2 regions of the Dietzia sp. Alg238-R159 genome follow, and region 1 is predicted to be linked to the other one. Evidence: predicted binding sites of a transcription regulator. Region 1 holds the regulator's gene; the other holds the start of a gene.
What was found. The regulator LexA, encoded in region 1, represses DNA repair genes until DNA is damaged. The targets are predictions, from matches to a motif close to CGAACANNTGTTCG.
Positions count from the first base shown of each region.

Region 2: the regulator LexA is predicted to act here: its motif matches at 3,733-3,746, upstream of G6R20_RS11125 (HNH endonuclease signature motif containing protein).

Region 1 covers NZ_UNRI01000002.1:310,479-319,553, reverse strand. The annotation lists gene G6R20_RS06230 (malate synthase G) at 1-1,681, opposite strand, end outside; gene dapF (diaminopimelate epimerase) at 1,801-2,691, shown strand; gene hflX (GTPase HflX) at 2,745-4,193, shown strand; gene lexA (transcriptional repressor LexA) at 4,234-4,902, opposite strand; gene G6R20_RS06210 (hypothetical protein) at 5,134-5,574, shown strand; gene nrdR (transcriptional regulator NrdR) at 5,686-6,141, shown strand; gene hrpA (ATP-dependent RNA helicase HrpA) at 6,152-9,075, opposite strand, start outside.
Region 2 covers NZ_UNRI01000004.1:28-9,102, forward strand. The annotation lists partial or broken gene G6R20_RS11105 (helix-turn-helix domain-containing protein) at 1-427, opposite strand, end outside; partial or broken gene G6R20_RS11110 (GMC oxidoreductase) at 492-2,107, shown strand; gene G6R20_RS11115 (TetR/AcrR family transcriptional regulator) at 2,159-2,713, shown strand; gene G6R20_RS11120 (HAD hydrolase-like protein) at 2,710-3,411, shown strand; gene G6R20_RS11125 (HNH endonuclease signature motif containing protein) at 3,751-5,274, shown strand; gene G6R20_RS11130 (ABC-F family ATP-binding cassette domain-containing protein) at 5,293-7,140, opposite strand; gene G6R20_RS11135 (4-(cytidine 5'-diphospho)-2-C-methyl-D-erythritol kinase) at 7,143-8,141, opposite strand; gene rsmA (16S rRNA (adenine(1518)-N(6)/adenine(1519)-N(6))-dimethyltransferase RsmA) at 8,152-9,075, opposite strand, start outside.

The sequences.
Region 1 (9,075 bases):
GGGTCATGACGTTGACCCGGTGGTAGTGGGTGGCGTGCAGCGTGGCGCCGGTCGGCGAGGGCACCCACGCGGTGTTGGCGCCGGCCTCGGGCTGGCCGATCTTCTCGGCGAGCATCTCGGCCATGAGGTCGGTCTTGGCCCACATGCCCTTGCCGATCTGGGCACGGCCACGCAGGCCGCACGCCAGACCCGTGTCGACGTTGAAGTCCTCGTAGGCCTTCATCCACCGCGCGCCCTTCATCTCGCCCTTGCGGATCATCGGCCCGGCCTCCATGGAGGTGTGGATCTCGTCGCCGGTCCGGTCGAGGAAGCCGGTGTTGATGAACACGACCCGTTCGGTGGCCTCGGCGATGCAGGCGGCGAGGTTGACGGAGGTGCGACGCTCCTCGTCCATGATGCCCACCTTGAGGGTGTTCTCGGGTAGCCCGAGGAGCTTCTCGACACGGCCGAACAGCTCGGTGGTGAACGCGACCTCCTCCGGCCCGTGCTGCTTGGGCTTCACGATGTAGATCGACCCGTGTCGGCTGTTCCGGCGCTCGTTGCCCTCGGCGATCCCGTGCATACCGGCGAGCGAGGTGATCAGTGCGTCCAGGATGCCCTCGGGCATCTCGTTGCCGTCGGCATCGAGCACCGCCGGGTTGGTCATCAGGTGGCCGACGTTGCGCACGAACAGCATCGAGCGGCCGTGGAGACGGACCTCACCCGAACCGTCGGGCGCGGTGAAGACCCGGTCGTCGTTGAGGACGCGGGTGAAGGTCTTGTCGCCCTTGCTGATCTCCTCGGACAGGTCTCCCTTCATGAGCCCGAGCCAGTTGCTGTAGCCCTGGGTCTTGTCCTCGGCGTCGACGGCGGCGACCGAGTCCTCGAAATCCATGATGGTGGACACGGCGGACTCCAGGACGACGTCCTTGACCCCGGCGCCGTCGGTCGAGCCGACGGGGGAGTCCGGGTCGATCTGGATCTCGATGTGCAGACCGTTGTTGCACAGCAGGACCGACGACGGGCTCGAGGGCTCGCCCAGGTAGCCCACGAACTTCTCCGGGGCCGCCAACCGGGCGGTCGACCCGTCGGACACGGTCACCTGCAGGCCACCGTCGACCACGGCGTAGCCCGTGGAACCCACGTGGCTGCCCGACGCCAGCGGTGCGGCGTCGTCGAGGAATTCACGGGCCCAGTCGATGACCTTGTCGCCGCGGACCTTGTTGTACCCCGAGCCCTGCTCGGCGCCGTCGGACTCCGGGATCGCATCGGTGCCGTAGAGCGCGTCGTAGAGCGAACCCCATCGGGCGTTGCCCGCATTGATAGCGAACCGGGCGTTCATGACCGGCACGACGAGCTGCGGGCCGGCGACCGTGGCGATCTCCGCGTCGACGTTCTCGGTCGTGACGGACACGGACTCGGGCTCGGGCACCAGGTACCCGATCTCCTGCAGGAACGCCTTGTAGGCGGTCGGGTCGATCGGCGCCGGATTCTCGTGGTGCCAGGCGTCGATCTCGGACTGCAACCGGTCGCGGGTGTCGAGTAGTTCGCGGTTGCGGGGGGCCAGCTCGGTGAAGATCTCGGAGGCGCCCGCCCAGAACGCGTCGGGATCGACCCCGGTGCCCGGGATCGCCTGGGAGTTGACGAAGTCGTACAGGACCTCGTCGACCTGGATTCCGCCGACAGTGATGCGTTCGGACATCGATGCTCTCCTGGAGGTAGGGGACCGTTCTCCGGGTCGACTCTAGTTGGCGTACCGTCCGGCATCATCCGACATTTCCACGGTGCGGAACGGTCCCCGCCGGCGAGTACGATTTCGCCATGACTTCGACGCGCCAGGCCTCGCAGCCCGACGGTATCGCCTTCCTCAAGGGCCACGGCACCCTCAACGACTTCGTGATCCTCCCGGACGATCAGGCCGACCTGGACCTCGACGTCGACCTGGTACGCGCACTGTGCGATCGGCGTGGCGGAATCGGCGCCGACGGGGTGCTGAGGATCGCGACCGCCGGAGCCCTCGTCGACCGGGGCGTGCTCGCGAGCCTGCCGCCCGGCGTGGACAGTGCGGACTGGTTCATGGACTACCGCAACGCCGATGGCTCCATCGCGGAGATGTGCGGCAACGGGGTCCGGGTCTTCACCCACGCCCTCGTCGCGACCGGGAGAGCGGAGGTCGGCTCGATCCCGGTGGGCACGCGGTCCGGGGCCCGCCCCGCCGAGGTCCTCTCACACTCGGGTGATGACGCCGTGGTGCGGGTGGACATGGGGGAGCCGCGACTGCTCGGACTGTCGTCGGCGGAGGTCGGTGGCCGGACGTTCGCCGGGCTCGCCGTCGACATGGGCAATCCGCACCTCGCCTGTGTGGTCCCCGATCTGGACGCCGCGGACCTCGCCGGGCTGCGGGTGCAGGAGGCCCCCGGGTACGACCGGGCCTTCTTTCCCGACGGCGTCAATGTCGAGATCGCCACCCCGATGGTGGACGGTCGGGTCGCCATGCGGGTCCACGAGCGGGGATCAGGGGAGACCATGTCCTGCGGAACCGGAATCGTCGCGACCGCGGTCGCCGCGCTGGCCGACTCGGGGGAGGCGACGGGCGACGTCGTCGTGGTGGTCCCGGGCGGCGAGGTGGAGGTATCACTGACCGGTGCCGGGTCCTCGCTCACCGGTCCGTCCACACTCGTCGCCCACGGTCATTACCACCGTGGTCGGTAGCACACCGTCTCGAACGGGACACCGGGGGGCCCGGTGTGAGAAGATGAACCCGAATGACTACTGATCACACGGCCGCTGACCGGCCGACACGCGACCTCGATCCATCCATCGGTGAATTCCAGCTCGAGGAGAGATCCTCGATGCGCCGGGTGGCGGGGCTCTCCACCGAACTCCAGGACGTCAACGACGCCGAGTACCGCCAGCTCCGACTCGAACGTGTCGTGCTCGTCGGTGTCTGGACCGAAGGGTCCGCCGCACAGGCGGACGCCGCGATGGACGAGCTCGCCCAGCTCGCCGAGACCGCGGGATCGGAGGTGTGCGACGCGCTCATCCAGCGCCGCGACAAGCCCGATGCCGCCACGTACATCGGGTCGGGCAAGGTCAGCGTCCTCAAGGACGTGATCGCGGCGACCGGCGCCGACACCGTCATCTGCGACGGCGAGCTCACCCCGGGGCAGCTGCTCGCGCTGGAGAAGGCGGTCAATGTCAAGGTCATCGACCGTACCGCGCTGATCCTCGACATCTTCGCGCAGCACGCCACCAGCCGTGAGGGCAAGGCCCAGGTGACGCTCGCCCAGATGGAGTACATGCTGCCCCGTCTGCGTGGTTGGGGCGAGTCGTTGTCCCGCCAGGCGGGCGGCCGTGCCGGCAGCAACGGCGGCGTCGGTCTTCGCGGCCCGGGTGAGACCAAGATCGAGACCGATCGGCGCCGGATCCGCGAGCGGATGGCCCGTCTGCGTCGCGACATCAAGGGGATGAAGCAGTCCCGGGACACCAAACGGCACCGTCGGCGTTCCACTCCGGTGCCGTCCATCGCCATCGCCGGATACACGAACGCCGGGAAGTCCAGCCTGCTCAACCGGATCACCGGAGCCGGCGTCCTGGTTCAGAACGCCCTGTTCGCCACCCTCGATCCGACGACGAGGAAGGCCGAGTTGCCCGACGGCAGGGCGGTCGTCTTCACGGACACCGTGGGATTCGTCAGGCATCTGCCGACCCAGTTGGTCGAGGCCTTCAGGTCGACTCTTGAAGAGGTCGTCGACTCCGAGTTGCTCCTCCACGTGGTGGATGGTTCGGATGCCTTCCCGCTCCGCCAGATCGAGGCGGTGCGCAAGGTGATCAACGAGGTGGTGGAAGAGCAGAACGCGGAGCGTCCCCGCGAACTTCTCGTCATCAACAAGATCGACGCCGCGGATCCCGTGGTCCTGACCGAATTGCACCACGCGCTACCCGACGCCGTGTTCGTCTCGGCGGTCACCGGGCAGGGCGTCGACGAGCTCCTCGAGAGGATCACCCAGATCGTCGCCTCCGGGGACACCGAGCTGACCCTGTCCGTTCCGTACTCCCGCGGGGACGTGGTGTCGCGGGTCCACGCCGAGGGCGCGGTGGTCGAGGAGGAACACACCCAGGACGGAACCCGGCTGGTGGTCCGGTTGCCCGCGTCCGTGGCCGGCGAACTGGACGAGTTCGCGGTCCGCGATCCACATGACGGCGCCGCCTGACCCCTGCGGGGACGGGCGGCGCGTCAATCGAACAACGGGCTCAGAGCTTCCGGAACACCGTCACGACCTTGCCGAGGATCGTCGCGTGCTCGCCCGGAATCGGGCTGAACGACGGATTGTGGGGCAACAACCAGACTCCGCTCGAGTCGTTCCGGAAGGTCTTGACCGTGGCCTCCCCGTCGATCATGGCGGCGACGATCTCCCCGTTGTCCGCGACGTTCTGCCGCCTGACCACCACGTAGTCGCCATCGCAGATGGCGGCGTCGATCATCGACTCGCCGACGACCTTGAGCATGAACAGATCACCTGACCCGACGAGGTCCGCCGGCAGGGGGAAGATCTCCTCGACGGCCTGTTCCGCGAGGATGGGCCCGCCCGCCGCGATCCGGCCGAGGACGGGTACGTAGACGGGTTCGACCGCGCCTCCCGGACGCTGGGGCTCCGGCGCAGGTGACCGGCGGCCCCGTGACTTCTGCCCCGGGACACCGTGGACGTCGACCGCGCGCGGCTTGTGAGGATCCCGCGTCAGGAAGCCCTTCTTCTCCAACGTGCGGAGTTGATGCGCCACCGACGACGTGGACTGTAAGCCGACCGCGTCCCCGATCTCGCGGATGCTCGGCGGATAACCACGCTCCTTGACGGTGTCGTGGATGTGCAGGAGAACGCTCTTCTGTCGGTCCGTCAGTGACTCGAAATCGGGCTTCGGCATCTCGTGGGGTCCCTTCGGCGAATGAATGTTCGACGCTGTGATCTGTCTACACCCTAGTGCCAACCACCGCCTTGCGCCACACACGTGTTCGAAGAAATTCCTCTGCGAATCGTGATTGTGTCGGAGTCGCGTGATACAACTCTAGGGGAGTTCGGATTCGAACAGATGTACTGAGACAGACATACAGGTGTGCGAACCCTGATCGCACACCGTATCGAGTAGGGAGCCACCATGACCGTTGTCGAGCTTCAGTCCCACCCACGTCCGGCCGTGCGGTGGACCGAGGTCTGCCCCGATGACCATCGTGGACAGGGCGCTCACCTCGACCGGCCGAGAGATGTGTCGGTGCTCGTGCGTCCCACGCCTGCGCCGCGGCGCACGCTGGTCCGACCCGAGGGCAATCGGCTGGCCGTCACGTCCGCCCGTGCGGGGAACCTCGTCCGGCCGCGGGTGGCGGCCCGTCCGGCCACCGTCACATCGGTCGCCCCCGGTCGGCGTGTACTCGTGCGCCCGGTCTCGACGGACCGCGCGCGGGCGTGCCACGTCGAGGCCCCGGTGTCCACCGGGGTGGTCGACGACGTGCCGGCCTGGGCACTGCTGGCGTGCGGGATCGCATTCGGCGTGATCATGCTTCTCGCAGTGGCCTTCCTCGGCGGACCCGCCTACGCGTGACCGGGCAGCGGGCCTCCTAGAATGGACCGCGGGCGGCGGTCTGCCACCCCCGCGTTCCGTCAGGCACGATCCGGGACGTGTGAACTCCGGTCGACGAAGGGCCCCACGGGAATGTACTGCCCGACATGCCATCACGAGGACTCCCGGGTGATCGACTCACGATCCGTCGACGAGGGACAGGCGATCCGGCGTCGACGGGAGTGCCCCCGGTGCGGACACCGGTTCACGACGCTCGAGACGCCACTGCTGACGGTTCTCAAGCGGAACGGGGTGACCGAGGCGTTCAGCCGGGACAAGGTCGTTCGCGGTGTCCGCCGCGCGTGCCAGGGACGATCGGTCGACGAGGACGCTCTCCGTCGCCTCGCCCAGCAGGTCGAGGACGCAGTGCGCTCCGGCGGTGTGTCCGAGGTTCCGGCCCACGAGATCGGGCTCGCCATCCTGGGCCCTCTGCAGGATCTGGACGAGGTCGCCTACCTGCGTTTTGCATCCGTGTACAAGCAGTTCAGCTCGGCCGACGACTTCGAACGCGAGATCATCGCCCTCCGAGAGCGTCGCGCGAGCCGCTGACCGCGCAACGTCATCTGGACGACCGTGGGGCGAGCGCAGACGCCACCGCCTTGTCGATCCGCTCTGCCGACACTGGACGGGCCGTACCCAGTGACTGCGCGAACAGCCCCACCCGGTACTCGGCGAGCATCCACCGCAGATCCCGGCACGCCCGCGCCCCGCCCGGCCGCCGTCGCAGGGCCGCGCATGCGTCCTCGACGGTCGACTCGGAGCGGCTCAACTTCGCCGTGAGCTCGCCGTGCCGGGCGGGAGACTTCTCCGCGAGGTCCAACCGGACACCGACCGCCCGCACATGCCGCTCCAGATGTGGGAGCACATCCGAGGGATGGCGTGCGAGGAATCCCTGTCCGACGAGGAAGTCCAGCGAGGGACGGACATCGTCGGCGACGTCTGCCGGCACCTCCGCCAAACGGCCCGACACGGACTGGGCGGCCATCAGCGCGGGAACCGCCGCCGAGATCGCGGACGCCACCGCACCGGGGACCTCCGCCCTCGCAGTGGCCTGGATATCCTGGAACTCCGCGACCGTGAGAACCGGTGAGCCCTTACGTCGGGCGATGATCCGCCCACTCGCGGCGAGCGACGCATCCGAGACCAGGGACTCCATCCCGCCATGCGGGTACTGGGTGAGCGCGAGCCGCTGCTGGACCGGGCGACCGCGCAGAATCGATGCCGTCGAGACCAGGCCGCCCGAGACCAGCGTGAGCACAGCCGACGCCTGTGTGGATCGACGCTCGTCCTCCGTGGCGCACGCCACGAGGTGAATTCCGTCCCCACCGACACGCAGGGCGGGGTAGACGGTCACCTCGACACCGTCCACCGAGCCGGTGACCGACTGCGGGAGGTCGCCGATGGTGTCGGATGTCCACTCCCGGCAGGGCCCCTTGTCGGGTACCAGACGGGCGTTGAGGGTCGCCCGTACCCTGTCCACCAACCGGGTCCTCAACTGCGCGAGATCCGTTCCGGAGGCCACGACCTCGTCCCCGTCGACCGCCTCGAAACGCATCCGGAGATGGCCCGATAGCTGGTTCTGATCGAAGTCACGCGGGTCGACCGTGGTACCGATCCGAGCAGACAGCGCCCGCGCGAGCGCAACGGACAGCGGGGCGGACCGGGGCGAGACGTCTCCCGCCAACAGCGACGCGAACTCGGCGGGAGGAGAACACAGTCGACGCAGATACTTGGGCAGCGTGCGGAGCATCTCCGTATAGAGCTCCTCCCGCAGCCCCGGCACCAGCCATTCGAACCCGGCGGTGGTGACCGAGGACAGCTGCGGCAGCGGGATGCGCACCGTGATCCCGTCGGTGGTGACGCCCGGATCGAACGCGTACCGCAGTTCGAAACTCCGCTCTCCCTGACGCCAGAAGGGCGGAAAATCGGCGGCATCGGGCACCGCCTCGGAGGTGCGTATGTCCTCGGGGGTGAGACGGAGGGACTCCTGGTCGCGATGACCACGCTTCTTCCACCAGGACTCCAGATGCCGGCCGGAGGTGATGTCCTCGGGCAGGCGGTCGAGATAGAAGGCCACCAGTGCCTCGTCGTCGATCACCAGATCCCGACGGCGGCTCCGCGTCTCCAGTTCACGGGCCTGCTCCACGGCCTCGGCGTTCTCGCGGATGACCGGGACCCGGGTATCCAGGCGCCCTTCCACGATCCCGTGGCGGACGAGCATCTCGCGGGCGAGCGGGGCGTCGACCCTGGAGAGCAGGATCCGCCGCGCCTCCACCACGGTCAATCCCAGCAGCAGCACCTTCTCATACGCCATCGCCGCACCCTGGGCGTCCGACCAGTGCGGTTCGGAGTACTGGGTGCGGGTGAGGTGACCCCCGAGTTGTTCGATCCACCCCGGATCGATCCGGGCGACATCACGCGCCCACAACCGGGACGTCTCGACGAGCTCGGATGCCATCACCCAGCGGGGAGGCTTCCTGGACAGATCCGACCCGGGGAACACCTGGAACCGGATACCGCGAGTGCCCCGGAACTCGCGGGTCTCCTCGTCTCGCATTCCGACATTGGTGAGCAGACCGGCCAGGATCGCCTTGTGGAGGTCGTCCTCCGCTGCGTGTCCGGACGCGGGATGCCACCCTCGTTCACGGCACATGCTCCGCAGCTGGGAGTTGAGGTCCTGCCACTCTCGGATGCGTAGCCAGTGGAGATACTCCGCCTTGCACATCTTGCGGAAGGCGCTGCCGGACAGCTCACGGCGCTGCTCGGTGATGTACCTCCACAGATTGAGATATCCGAGGAAGTCGGAGGTCTTGTCCGCGAAGCGGCGGTGCAGCAGGTCTGCCTTGTCCCGCTCCTCCGCGGGACGCTCGCGGACGTCCTGCACCGTCAGGGCGGCGACCACCACCAGCACGTCCGACAGCGAACCGTTGCGGTGGCCCTCGACCACCATCCGGGCGAGTCGGGGATCGAGGGGGAGTGCCGCCATGTCACGGCCCACCTCGGTCAGGTGAGGGCGCTCGTCGTCGTCGACCCTGACCGCCCCGAGTTCGGAGAGCAGAGTGAGCCCGTCCCGGACGGCCTTGCGGTCCGGGGGTTCCACGAACGGGAAGTCGTCGACGGGGCCCAGGTCCAGATCCGCCATCGACAGGATCACCGAGGCGAGGTTCGTGCGCAGGATCTCCGGGTCGGTGAACTCCGGTCGCGAGTCGAAGTCCTCCTCGGAGTAGAGGCGGATACAGATCCCGTCGGCGACGCGGCCGCAGCGTCCCGCGCGCTGCGCGGCGGAGGCCTGGGACACCGGCTCGATGGGCAGTCGCTGCACCTTCGTCCGGGTGGAGTAGCGGGAGATCCTCGCCAGGCCGGTGTCCACGACGTAACGGATGCCGGGCACGGTCACCGAGGTCTCGGCGATATTGGTCGACAGGACCACCCGCCGGGTGGAATGGGCCCGGAACGCGCGCTGCTGTTCTGCCGCCGTGAGGC
Region 2 (9,075 bases), on a different contig from region 1:
TCCCGCCCCGCCAAGTCTGCACCCCGACCTTGCACCACGCCCTGGCCACGGTGGCGTTACCGATCTTCAGATGATCCGCCAGCAGGCGTGAGGACCAGTGCGTCACCCCGTACTTCTTCGGCGGAGGAGTCAACGTCGTGGTGATGATCTTCTGGTCATCTATCCGCTTCGGCCGGCCAGAGCGCGACTCGTCGAACAGGCCCGCGATCCCATCCGCCTCATACCTGCCTCGCCACTTCCACACCGTCGTCGGCGTCGTTCGCTCCCGGTCAGCGATCCGAGAGTTCGCCTGACCTTCCGCCGCGAGCAGGATAATCCGCGCCCGCATCGCCAACCCCGATTGGATCGACGTTGACCGCGTCCACGACTCCAACTCCTCGCGGTCACCATCACGAAGAATCAAAGCCGGAGCCGGGTTATTGGGCATGACCCATTCTCCCAAACACCCAAGCATTTAGGAACTAACGACACGCGACACTAGTTTCACGCCCATGCGGCACATCTCCCGCCGGGGCTTCCTCGGCACCGTCGCCGCCGCCGGGGTCGCCGCCCTGGCCACCGACCCCGCGGCTGCCGCCCGGCCGAGCGACTCCGCCGGCGCCGCGACCGACTCCCCCGCACCCGGACGGATCCCCCACGATGTGCAGGACCACCGGTGCATCGTGGTCGGGAGCGGATTCGGCGGCGGCATCTCAGCGCTTCGTCTCGCTGAGGCGGGCGTCGCCGTCGTCGTCGTCGAACGAGGCCGTCGCTGGCCCACCGGACCGGGCTCCACCACCTTCCCCAGCGCCACCTCCCCCGACGAGCGCGCCCCGTGGTTCCGCCCGCCGGCCGAGGTGTTCGGCCGCCCCGTGGACCTCCCGCGCCACACCGGCCTGCTCGAGGCGTCCGTCGGCGAGAACATGACGTCCGTCTGCGCCACCGGCGTCGGCGGCGGCTCCCTCATCTACCAGGGCATGGCACTACAACCCACCGAGGAGCTGTTCCACACGTGGTCCCCCGGCGCGATCGACTGGCGCGAGATGGAGCGCGAGTACTACCCACGCGTCTCCCGGATGCTGCGCCTCGCCGAGGCCCCCGACGAGCTCGTCGCCGCGCCCCGGTACGCCGCCTCCCGCGTTTTCGCCCAGCGCGTCCGCGACGCCGGGCTGCCCCTGCGCAAGATCCCCATGCCGATGGACTGGGACTACGCCCTGGCGGAACTGCGCGGCGAGATGCGCCCGTCCTACACCAACGGCGACAGCTCCCTGGGGGTCAACAACGGTGGCAAACACTCCGTCGACGTCACCTAACTCGCCCGCGCCGAGGCCACGGGCCTGGTCGACGTCCGGCCTCTGCACGATGTGCGCGCGATGCGCCGCCTCCCGACGGCCGCTGGGAGCTGGACGTGGAGGTCCTCGACACCGCCGGACGGCTCGTCCGGACGCTGTCGATGCGGGCCCCGGCACTGATCATGGCCGCCGGCTCGGTGGGCACCTCCACCCTGCTCACCCGCGCCGCCGCCACCGACGCCGTCACCGACCTGCCCGACGCCGTCGGCAGCGGCTGGGGCTCCAACGCCGACCGCATCTACCTGTGGACCGACCCCACCGCCGGGTTCGGCGCCGTCCAGGGCGGGCCCGTGGTCTACGGCAGTCTCAACTGGTCCGACCCCGCCACCGCCCACACCGTCATCCAGGCCTCGCTCCCGCCGTTCGGACCGGACCCCCACACCACGGTGATGGTCGGCTACGGCGTCAGCGCCGACCGCGGTCGGGTCGTCTACGACTCCGCGCAGGACCGCGGGATCATCCGATGGCCGGCCGGCGGCGGCTCCAACATCCTCACCCACGTCGACCGCACCGCACGCGACATCGCCGGCCCGACCGGCCACCTCACGGACACCAACCGCATGCTCAACTCCACCTGGCACCCGCTCGGCGGCGCCGTCATGGGACAGGTCTGCGACCTCGACGGCCGCGTCCCGGGCCAGCGCGGGCTGTACGTCGTCGACGGCGCGCTCATCCCCGGCACGACCGCCGCGTGCAACCCGTCGCTGACCATCGCCGCGATCGCCGAGCGCCCGCTGGACAGGATCGTGCGGCAGGACGTGGGCGCCGTCTTCTGAGGGCGCCGTCTTTTAGGCACGGCGTCCGGCGGCGTCCGGGATACTGGCGGGGTGCGCTCCCGCGACTCCATCCTCGACGCCACCCGAGCCGTCATCGGGCGCGCCGGTTTCGGGGGCGTCACGATCGCCGCGGTCGCCAAGCAGGCCGAGGTCAGCCGCCAGACCGTCTACTCCATCTTCGGCAGCCGCGAGGACCTGGTCTCGCAGGCCGTCTCCGAGCGACTCACCATGCTCACCGGCGCGTTCACCGATGTGCTCGACGCCGCGACGACGCCCCTCGAGCTGATCGTGGAGATCGTGGTCGTGGGCCGCCACTGCATCCTCGACGATCCCCTGCTGCGCGCGCTCACGCTCGGCGGCGGCTCGAACCCCATCTTCGACCCCGGCTCCGCCGAACGGGCCCGCCAGTACGCGGTCGAGCTCCTCGTCCCCGCCGCCGAGCGGTTCCCGCAACTGGCCGGCCGCCTGGACCTGGTCGCGGAGGTGGGCGTGCACGTGGGCTGGTCGGTGCTGTGCCTGGACTCGCCCGAGGCCCGCTCCGACGACGACCTCCGCACCTTCCTCATCACCTGGCTGGCGCCGCTGCTGGAGACGTTCGGGACGTGAGCGACGTACTGGTCCTGTGGGACCTCGACCTCACCCTCCTCGACCCCGCCGGTTTCGGGACCCGCATGATCACCCCGGCGCTCGCCGACCTCCTCGGCCGCGACCCCGTCATGGGCGTGTCCTTCGCCGGACGGACCGACCGCGCGATCCTCACCGATCTGCTCGAGATCAACGGGATAGGTGTCGACGACGACGAGGTGGTCCATTCCCTCATGGACGCCGTGGCCCGGCGCTGCGAAACGTTCGGGGACGATCTCCTGGCCGGAGGTGGCGGTCCCCTGCCCGGCGCCCACGAAGCTGTCGCCGCCCTGGCCGCGGACCCGCGACTGCACCAGGGGATCGTCACGGGCAACATGCGGCGGACGGCGCTGCTCAAGCTGCGGCTCTGTGGCTTCGACGGGCTGCCCGATCCCGGACTCGGCGCGTTCGGTGATCACCACGCGGACCGCGCCCACCTCGTCCGCGACGCCCTCGCCGCCGCCCGGGCCCGCGGTGTGGACGTGACCCCCGGGCGGTCGGTGGTCGTGGGCGATCACGTGCACGATGTCCGCGGGGCGCGCGCCGCGGGTGCCGTCTGCGTGGCTGTCGCCACCGGCAGGGTTTCCGCCGACGACCTCCGCGCCGCCGGCGCCCACGCCGTCCTGCCGGATCTCACAGATCCCGGCGCCCTGCTGGCCGCGATCCACGCCACCGTCTGAACCGCGGTGCCGTCCGACCTGCGGTGCCCTGGACGGGGCATCCAGGGCACCGCAGGTCACGAGGCTGCAGACGCCGCCCGGGCCCACGGCCTGGCGGTATCCATAGAGCGCCCGGGCGCGGTGGCACGCCGTACCGCCATGCCTCACCTACGCCGACGCACTTCTGGCTGCCGTCCACGCCTCCGTCTGAACCGCAGTGCCGTCTGAACCGCAGTGCCGTCTGAGCTGCAGTGCCGTCTGACCTGCGGCGCCCTGAACGGGGCATCCAGGGCACCGCAGGTCACGGCCGTGACAGCCACTTCTTCCGACCATGTCGTACCTCGAACATACAGTCGAACCATGAGCCCAACAGACACCGCCCACTCGCCGTTCGTGACCCCGCCGGGATTCACGACGGTGCCTACCCCCGCCACCGACGTCGTCGTCCCTGAGGCCTTCAGCCGATGGGACCCCGGACAGCGACGCGGCTATCTCGCGCAGCGGGCGATCAACGCTGCCGAAGGCCGCACTGTGGCCTATGCGTACGACTGCGTATCCAGGTCAACCCAGAACGACCAGCGACGCGATCCCCTGGACACGGCGGCGACCATGGTGAGCGCCTCGATGGCTTTGTCCCGCCGCGGGGCATTTCGGCTGGTGGCCACCGCCATAGAACTGACCGAGCGGCTGCCTCTCACCGCGACACTGCTGACGACTGGGTGGATCGGAGTCGACGCGGCCCACGCCATCGCCGAGGAGACCGCCCTGGTGGAGGACCGTCTCATGCCGGAACTCGACCGCCGCATCAGCGAGGGACTCGCACCGACGAGGCGCCGAACCCACCCTCCCAGGATCGGGCCACTGCGCAAGATGCTCAGCAAGCACGTCGCGAGCTGCGACCCCGTGGGAGCGGACGCCCGCGCACAACAGGCTCGGCGAGAGCAGAACGTGAAGATGACGCCGGTCACGGGCGATCTCGCGCTGCTCACCGCGACCATCTCAGCCGTCGACGGCCTGGAGATCACTGAACGGATCGAAGCCCTGGTCCGCACCGCCGCAACAGACGACCCCCGGTCGATCGGGCAACTCAGGGCCGCCGGCCTCCTCGCCCTGAGCCGCGGCTGGACCTGTCTGCCCGCACCCGACGGAGACCACCCCACGGACCCGGACGCGATGGCCGCGGCCCGCCGGGTCGTGATCCACGCCTACGACGACGGGGACGCGGACTTCCGGGGACTGTTCGTGGCAGGTTATGGCCCCGTCAGTCGCTTCACGTCCGACGAACTGCAGCGATTCGCCAGACGCAGGCTCGACGCGATCGACACGCTCGCGGACCCGGACAGTGAGGCGTCCCGCCGGTACAGCCCCTCGGAGGCACTGGCGCGCTTCTGTCGAGGCCGCGACGGCACCTGCGTCTTCCCGGGCTGCCAGACCCCGGCGGACAAGACGGACCTCGACCACATCATCCCCTTCGACCACGAGGATCCCCAGCGCGGCGGATACACCACCAGCGACGACCTCGGCAGCATCTGCCGCACCCACCATCGCCTCAAGACCGATGGCATCTGGGCCTACTACCGGAGCCCTGACGGGGACTACGTGTGGATCCATGGTCCGAACCATCCCGACAAGGACCCCGGGACACGCGTCATCACCACCCCCACCGGCCCATTGGCGGAGTTCGGCGCACCGCGACACCCCGAACGCTCCCGGCTACAGAAGGAGGCCGCCGAAGCCGGCAGAACCGGTGACAGCATCCCCGGATCGCAGCGCCAACCGCACACCCGGCACCGTCGCGCCTCCGAACGGAGGTACCTGCGCGCTCAGGCGGAACAGCGACTACACGCTGCCGAGAGCGAACCAGGGTCGCAGTCGGCTGCCTAGGTCGGCCGGCCGGGCGACTCAACCCTCGATTTGCTCGCCCAGTTCCATCCAGCGCTCCTCGAGCGTGTCCTTCTCCGCGGAGACGTCCTTGAGCTCGCGGTCCAGGGCGGCCAGCTTCTCGGTGTCCATCGCCCCTGCCGAGACATCGGCCATGGCCTTGTGGAGCTCGGCCTCGCGCTTGTCGAGCTTGCCCATCTGCCGCTCGATCTTCGACATCTCCTTGGTGAGTGCCCGCTCCTCGGCGGCGGAGAGGGCGGGAGCCGTGGCAGACCCGTCCGCGCCGCCAGCCACAGAACCGCCAGCCGAAGCAGACCCGGCGCCCGGCGCGGAGCGCGACACCTTGCCCGAGTCGCCCGCCGCCCCGGCGACGCGACGGCGCTCGAGGTATTCGTCGATGCCGCGCGGGAGGTTGGTGAGCTGGCCGTCGCCGAACAGCGCCCACACCGAGTCACAGATGCGCTCGACGAGGTAGCGGTCGTGCGAGATGACGACCATCGTGCCGGGCCAGCCGTCGAGCAGGTCCTCGAGTTGACGCAGCGTGTCGATGTCGAGGTCGTTGGTGGGCTCGTCGAGCAGCAGGACGTTGGGCTCGGCCATGAGCACGCGCGTCAACTGCAGGCGCCGTCGCTCGCCGCCGGACAGGTCGCCGACGGGCGTGCGCTGACGGGCCGGCGAAAAGCCCAGCCGCTCGGCCAGCTGGGAGGCGGTGAGCTCGTCCTTGCCGAATGCCACCTGGGCGGCGACGTCCTCGATCGCCTCGAGCACCCGCTGGTCCAGCGGCAGGTCGTCGAGTTCCTGCCGCAACCACCCGATCCGGATGGTCTTGCCCTCCTTGCGGCTGCCCGCGGCGAGAGGGGCCTCACCGGCGAGCGCCCGCAGGAGCGTGGTCTTGCCGGAACCGTTGACGCCGACGAGGCCCACTCGCTCGCCGGGGGCCAGTCGCCAGGTGAGGTCGTCGACGAGGGTGCGGCCGTCGGGGGCGTCGAGGCGCACGTCCTCGAGCTCGATCACGACTTTACCGAGGCGCCGCGCGGCGAAGCTCGACAGCTGTAGCGAGTCGCGGGGCGGCGGCACGTCCTTGATGAGCGCCTCGGCCGCCTCGATGCGATAGCGCGGCTTGGACGTCCGCGCCGGGGCGCCGCGGCGCAGCCACGCGAGTTCTTTGCGCATGAGGTTCTGACGACGCGACTCGGTGGCCGCGGCCTGGCGGTCGCGCTCGGCGAGCGCGAACACCCAGTCGTTGTAGCCACCCTCGTACTGCTCGACGTGGCCGTCGACCACCTCCCAGGTGTGGGTGGCGATCGTGTCGAGGAACCACCGGTCGTGGGTGACGACGACGAGCGCACTCGATCGCGCGACGAGGTGGTCCGCCAACCACTGGACCCCCTCGACGTCGAGATGGTTGGTCGGCTCGTCCAACACGAGCAGGTCCAAATCCTGCACGAGGGCCGCGGCGAGCGACACCCGGCGCCGCTCACCGCCGGACAGATCCGCGACGGGCGTGTCCAGTCCCAGGTCGTGGATCCCGATGCCGTCGAGCACCGCGCGGACGCGGGCGTCACCGGCCCACTCGTGGACCGCGAGGCCGAGCCCGCCGACCACGGCCTGGCCCACGGTGTCGGCGGCGAGCTCCGTGCGCTGCGTGACCACGGCGATCCGCAGACCGCTGACCTGCGAGACGCGCCCGGAGTCGGGCTCGGCCACGCCGGTGAGGATCTCCAGCAGGGTGGTCTTGCCGCCCCCGTTGAGGCCGACGACGCCGATGCGGTCGCCGGCGTTGACGCCCAGTGAGACGTTGTCGAGCACCTGCCGGATCCCGAAGGAGACCGAGCACTGCTCGAGGTTGATGAGGTTGGTGGGGGCCATCTCTACTTTCCTGTGGGGTCGTCGACGATGTGCGCACCGCCGACCGGGCCGCGGGTCACGCGGACCTCGCGGGCGACGCCGTGCTCGCTGATCTCGGCGGCGACGGCGATCGCGTGGTCACGGTCGGTGCAGAAGAACAGGCAGGTGGGGCCGGAGCCGGAGACCATGCCGTGCAGGGCCCCGGCCTCCCGGCCGACGCACAGGGTCCGGCGGAGGGCGGGCATGAGCGAGAGCGCGGCGGCCTCCATGTCGTTGGCGAGCAGCCCGGCCACGGCGGCGGGATCGTCGCCGGCGAGGGCCGCCACGAGCGGGTCGACCCCGCCCGCGCGCGGCAGGCCACGCTCGGGATCAGCCGGGTCGCGCCCGGGATCAGCAGGGTCGCGCTCGGCGCGCAGCCGGTCGAGCTCGGCGAACACCGTCGGGGTGGACAGTCCCCCGTCGGCCAGGGCCACCACGATGTGCTGCTCGGCGCGGGCGTGAAGCAGCGTCGCGAGTTTCTCGCCGCGTCCGGTGCCCAACGCCGTGCCGCCGCGGATGCAGAAGGGCACGTCGCTGCCCAGCCGCGCGGCCCGCTCCTCCAGCGCCGCCCGGCTGAGTCCCAGACCGAGCAGCCGGTCCGTGGCCACGAGCGCGGCGGCGGCGTCCGCGCTGCCGCCGGCCATCCCGCCGGCCACGGGGACGCCCTTGTGGATCCGGATGGCGATCCGGGCGTCCGATCCCGCCTCCTCGCGGAGCAGGTCGACGGCCCGGGCGGCGAGATTGGTCCGATCCGTCGGCACCTGCGGGGCCCCGGGCCCGGTGACGACGACCTCGCTGTCGTCGTCGGCGTCGTCCAGCGACACGGTGACCCGCTCCCACATGTCCACGGCCCGGTACACGGTGAGCAGGTCGTGGTAACCGTCGCCGCGGACGTCACCGACGCCGAGGTGGAGGTTGATCTTGGCGGGGGCGACGGCCGTCACGGCGCGCGCGCCGGCGGGGGTGGAGGCGTCGCGGGGCATGACCACCAGCCTACGGCTCCCGGTGCGCCGGTCCGATCCCGAGCCGCACCGCCGCCTCGGCGATCCGGACGAAGTCGGCGGTGGTGAGTTGTTCACCGCGGGCCTTGGGGTCGACGTCGGCCTCGGTCAGCGCGAGTTCGGCGTTCGCGCCGGAGCCCGCCCACCCGGACAGGGCGGCGCGCAGGGTCTTGCGACGCTGGGCGAACGCGGCGTCGGCCACCGCGAACACCCGTTTCCGGTGTGCCTCGCCCAGGTCCCACGGGGCCTCGGGGTAGGCGTCGATCCGCACCAGGCCCGACTCGACGTTGGGGACGGGCCAGAAGACGTTGCGGCCGACGGTGCCGGTGCGGCGGACGGTGCCGAAGAACCCGGCCTTGACGCTGGGCACCCCGTAGACGCGGGAGCCGGGGGCGGCGGCGAGGCGATCGGCCACCTCGAGCTGCACCATCACCAGCGCGGTGCGCAGGGTCGGCACCTCGGCGAGCATGTGCAGGAGCACGGGCACGGAGACGTTGTAGGGCAGGTTGGCCACCAGCGCGGTCGGCGGCGGGACCCCCGGGCCGCCCAGGTCGGCGCCGGAGACCGCGAGCGCGTCGGCGCCCACGACGGTCAGTGCGTCGGCGAGCTGCGGGGCCCGCTCGGCCACGGTCCGGGGCAGGCGCGTGGCCAGCACGGGGTCGATCTCCACGGCCACCACGTGGCCGGCGGCGTCGAGCAGCGGCAGGGTCAGCGACCCGAGGCCCGGCCCGACCTCGATCACCGTGTCGTCTCGGCCCACGCCGGAGGCGGTGACGATCTTGCGGACCGTATTGGCGTCGTGGACGAAGTTCTGTCCAAGGGTCTTGGTGGGCTTGATGCCCAGTTCCTCCGCGAGCGCGCGCACCTCCTGCGGGCCGAGAGGGTCGGCCTGCCCGCGGAAGGTCGCGTCCGGGCC